One region of the Streptomyces sp. CB09001 genome, then DNA from elsewhere that is predicted to be linked to it. Evidence: riboswitches for the same ligand, from Rfam matches in the RefSeq annotation. Region 1 holds a riboswitch; the other holds the start of a gene.
The links. A riboswitch is a leader RNA that binds a small molecule or an ion and turns the genes downstream of it on or off. The one in region 1 is predicted to bind cyclic di-AMP.
Positions count from the first base shown of each region.

Region 2: linked by a shared signal. The riboswitch ahead of C4J65_RS02795 (C40 family peptidase) and the one ahead of C4J65_RS17660 (M23 family metallopeptidase) in region 1 are both predicted to bind cyclic di-AMP.

Region 1 is NZ_CP026730.1:3,809,210-3,811,662, forward strand. It holds gene C4J65_RS17655 (PP2C family protein-serine/threonine phosphatase) at 1-613, shown strand, start outside; cyclic di-AMP (ydaO/yuaA leader) riboswitch at 838-993, shown strand; gene C4J65_RS17660 (M23 family metallopeptidase) at 1,005-2,048, shown strand; gene C4J65_RS17665 (aldo/keto reductase) at 2,185-2,453, shown strand, end outside.
Region 2 is NZ_CP026730.1:568,424-570,876, reverse strand. It holds gene C4J65_RS02800 (ATP-binding protein) at 102-614, shown strand; gene C4J65_RS02795 (C40 family peptidase) at 585-1,058, opposite strand; cyclic di-AMP (ydaO/yuaA leader) riboswitch at 1,094-1,157, opposite strand; gene C4J65_RS02785 (hypothetical protein) at 1,700-2,008, opposite strand; gene C4J65_RS02780 (ATP-dependent Clp protease proteolytic subunit) at 2,016-2,453, opposite strand, start outside.

The DNA of each region.
Region 1 (2,453 bases):
CATCGTCGGGGACGTGCGCGGCAAGGGCATGGGTGCGGTGGCCGCCGTCGCCGTCGTGATCGGCGCGTTCCGGGAGGCGGCCGAGCAGGAGGCGACGCTGGAGGCGGTGGCACAGCGCCTGGAGCGGGCGCTGGCGCGCGAGGGCACCCGACGCGACGGACTGGACGCCTTCGAGGGCTTCACCACCGCCGTCCTCGCCGAACTCCCGCACGGCGGCGGCACCGTCCGCATCGTCAACCGCGGCCATCCGCCGCCCCTGCTGCTCTACGGCGACGGCACCCTCGGCCCGCTGCCCGCCCACGAGTCGGCGCTGCCGCTCGGCATGGGCGAGCTGGGAGTGTGGCCCGACCGGGCGGAGGAGGCCCCCTTCCCCGGCGGGGCCACACTGCTGCTCTACACCGACGGGCTGACCGAAGCCCGGGACGCGAAGGGCGAGTTCTACGATCCGCAGGCGCGGCTGACCGGCCGCGTCTTCCCGCATCCGGCGACCCTGCTCGCCACCCTCGCCGAGGACGTGCGCCGGCACTCCGGGGGCGGCATGGCGGACGACATGGCACTGCTCGCCGTCCGGCGCCCCCGGCGCGGTGATCATGATCATTGTCACGAGCCGTGACAGCGCGACCCCCCTCCGCATAACAACTGATACACCGTCAGAAGAAACTGGCGCGAGAGGGAATACCGAGGCCGGGTCAACTCGCCCGGTTTTCACCGGTCGTGAGGCGTACGTCCCGGCCGTATTCGGTAATGATCAAGAGGAACGGCTTGGAATCGGAGCCTCGCGTCTATTAACGTTCGATAACGCAGCGCGGTCGTCCCAGCCGTCACAGAAGGCGGCTCCGTGCGCACGCGCCGAATCCCGCAAGGGAACCGGGGAACCACCACATTGGGGTGAATCGGGCGTATGCCGCCGTGGAAAACGGTCGGCAGACACCCGTAGGAGACCTTCCTGCTCCGAACCCGTCAGCTAACCCGGTAGGCGAAAGGAAGGAAAGGAGTACGCCCACGTGGCGTCCAACCGGCCTGCCCCCGAGGCCCCGTCCGCGCCCAGTGGGCACGGCACCGACACCTTCGGCTACGACGGCTACCGCACCGAAGAGGGCCCCTGGGAGGAGTGGAATCCCACCGCGGAATCCATCCGCCCCGTACGCGGCCGGCACCGCGTGGCCAAGCAGCGCGGCGGACTCGCCCGCAGCTCCACCGTCCTCGGCGTCGGTGTCATAGCCGCCGTCGGAGCGGGCGGCATGGCCAGCGCGCAGACCGGCAAGCCGCCGGTGTCCATCTCCATGCCGGACCTGCCGAACGTCGGCTCGCTCCTCCCCGGCGACGACGAGAAGTCGGAGCCCGAGGGTTCCGCCACCCCGCTCAGCGGCATCACCCAGGCCGTCGCCGCCGACAGCGCGGAGAAGACCGGCACCACCGGCGCTGGTGAGTCGCTGCGGGCCCGGATCATGGCGCAGGCCGAGCAGCAGCAGGCGCAGGTCGAGACCAAGGCCGCCGCCGAAGCCGCCGCCGCGGCCGAGAAGAAGGCCGCGGAAGCCGCCGCCAAGGCGGAGAAGGAGGCCGAGGAGAAGGCCGCCGCCGCCAAGAAGAAGGCGGAGGAGGAGGCCGCGAAGAAGGCCGAGGCCGAGCGGCTCGCGAAGCTGGCCAAGCAGTTCACGCTGCCGACCTCCTCGTACACGATCTCCTCCACGTTCAACCAGGCCGGCTCCCTCTGGTCCTCCGGCCACCACACCGGCCTCGACTTCGCCGCCCCCACGGGCACGCTGCTCAAGGCGGTGCACAGCGGCACCATCACGTCGGCCGGCTGGGACGGGTCGTACGGCTACAAGACGGTGCTCACCCTCGACGACGGCACCGAGCTCTGGTACGCGCACCAGTCCTCCATCAACGTCAGCGTCGGCCAGCAGGTCACCACCGGCGACGTCATCGGCCGTGTCGGCGCCACCGGCAACGTCACCGGCGCCCACCTCCACCTCGAGGTGCACACCGACGGCGGCACCGGCATCGATCCGATGGCCTGGCTGCAGAGCAAGGGCCTCACCCCCTGAGCCACCCCGCCCACGACGCGCCCCGCCGATCCCCGGCGGTCCTGACGGCGACCCCCCGACGTCAGGGCTGCCGGTTTGCGGGGATTTTGCGTGCCTGCCGGAATCGCCCGCTCCGGCGCGGTCGTTGAGTCCCTACATGACTTCTCTGCGCAAGCTCGGCTCCTCCGACCTCGAGGTCTTCCCCCTGGCCCTGGGCGGCAACGTCTTCGGCTGGACCGCCGACCGAGACCGGTCCTTCGCCGTCCTGGACGCCTACACGGCGGCCGGCGGCAACTTCGTCGACACCGCCGACTCCTACTCGGCGTGGGTCGACGGCAACAGCGGCGGTGAGTCCGAGACCGTCCTGGGCGAGTGGTTCGCGGCCCGCGGCAACCGTGACGACGTCGTCCTCGCCACCAAGGTCAG
Region 2 (2,453 bases), 3.2 Mb from region 1:
TGGTGATGGCAGTCTGGCGGTGAAGCACCAGTCCGGGACCGTACTCGAACCATCCGCTCCGTGTCGGGCCTGCGGTCCCGTGAGAAAGGGACGACGTCGCCATGGCAGACCATCTGGAAGCATCCGTCACTCTGCCGAGCGATCCCGCCTCGGTGGCCGCCGCGCGGACCTACGTGGTCGGCACCCTGGCGGAGTGGGGCTTGCCGGGCGACGCCGATCTGGCGGACACGGTGCGGCTCATCGTCTCCGAACTGGCGACCAACGCGGTCCAGCACACGTTCGGGCAGTCGCCCACCTTCACGGTGGACCTCGTTCTCGACCGCGACGAGCGGCTGCGTCTCGGTGTCACCGACAGCCACCCGCGCTTCCCCAAGCGTCTGCCCGCCGCCGTCCAGCAGGACAACGGGCGGGGCATGGTGATCATTCGCTGGCTGACCGCCGAGTGCGGCGGCAGGCTGAGGGTCAGGCCCACCCGCGAGGGCGGCAAGACCGTCTCCATCGAACTGCCCTGGGCGCCCCCGGGCGGACCGGCCGCGCCCGCGGGGGTGACGGCGGGACAGAACGCCACCACCCCCGCGGGCGGGCTACTTGACCCGGCCGTACCAGACGCTTGACGTCCAGATCCTCTCCAGGCGCACCACGGCGCCGGTCTTCGGCGCGTGCCAGATCCTGCCCTTCCCGGCGTAGATGCCGACGTGGTAGACGCTGCTGCCGGAGTGGAAGAACACGAGGTCTCCGGCCTTGCGGTTCCGCACGGAGACACGGCTGGTCCTGTTGTACTGCTGGGCCGCGGTGCGGGGCAGCTTCTTGCCGGCCTTCTTGAACGAGTACAGGGTCAGGCCGGAACAGTCGAACCGGTGAGGACCCGTGGCACCCCAGCGGTACGGGGCGCCCTTCTTGGAGGCCGCGATCTTGAGGGCTTTCGTCGCATGGCTCGCCGCGGCCGCCTCGGAGGCGACACCGGGGACCACGACGGAGCCGCCCACGGCGGCGAGGGTGAGAGCCGAGGCCGTACCGGCACGGGCCATCAGCGACGGGACACGATTGAGCGCGGACATGCGCAACCCTTCGTCAGCCGCCTGTGAAGGATGACCTGTCGGATTCGGGCTGGCGAAGTTGCCCGGCCGCGGTGTGCGGCTTCACCCCAAGGACCGCTGAGCCCGGCGCCTCCCGCGGAGGCGGCCGTGCCGGCGACCCGTCGTGCTCGGGTCCTCCACTCCTGCCGATCCACTTCCCTTGCGACCGGTCGTCCGGACGGCGGCAGGACTCGGCGTCCGCCCGGACCGCCCCGCCGCTGCGGCGGGGGCTTGTCGTCAGTCACGGATCTTGTCCCGTCCTGAAGGGAATTCCCAACGGAACGTGCCCTTTGTGTTGTTACGTGCCACTCGCCCGTTCGGGTCGACGCCTCCTGTTCGAAGTGCCGCCGCGAGCGGTGACGGCCCCGGGACCAGCGGCGCAGTGGTGTGCGGCACGGGCGGAGCGCACGGGTGCCGCAACTTCGACCGGTCGCGAATCGGAGGTGTTCCTACGCCGAAAGGGGGTACGTCGTTTGGTCCGTTTCGTCCCGGTCCGGATGCGTCCGGATGTGATGGGTCCGGATGTGATGGGTCCGGATGTGATGGGTCCGGATGTGATGGGTCCGGATGTGATGGGTCTGGATGTGATGGGTCTGGATGTGACGGGTCTGGGTTCGAGGTGCTCAACTCTCGGAAGCGGGCGGGAGGCCGAGCCGCGCCGTCCGCCGCTCGCCGTCGAGTACGCGCAGCGCCCGGGCCAGGGTGGCGGCGTGCACCTCCGTCTCGCCCCGCCGGTGCATCAGCGCCAGCGCGTCACGCAGCGCCGCCGCCTTGCCGACCAGTGCCTGGGCGGCCCGCAGCCCGCGGTAGGTGTCGCCGTCCCGCCCCGGGTTGATGCGTCCGAGCAGGTCGACGACGTCCAGATAGCGATCGATGACCTCGGCCTCGGCCCGGGTCAGGGCGGGCAGCGGCGGCAACTCGGGTGGCAGCACGGGCGGATCACCTGGCGCCGGACGGGGCGGGCGGGGTCCTGCGGCCCGGCACGATCCGGTCCACCAGCCCGTACTCCAGCGCCTGTCGGGCGTCCAGGACCGTGTCCCGTTCGATGTCCGCGGTCACCTGCTCGGGAGTGCGGCCGGTGTGCCGTACGAGGATCTCCTCCAGGCGGGCGCGGACGCGGACCAGTTCCTCCGCGTGGACGGCCAGGTCGCTCGCCTGCCCCCGCACCGGTTCGGTGAGCGCCGGCTGGTGGAGCACCACCCGGGCGCCCGGCAGGACGGCGCGCTTGCCGGGCGTGCCCGCCGCCAGCAGCACCGCGGCGGACGAACCGGCCTGCCCGAGGCAGGTCGTGGCTACGTCGCAGGCGACGTAGCGCATCGTGTCGTAGATCGCGGTCATGGCGGTGAAGGAGCCGCCGGGCGAGTTGACGTACAGCTC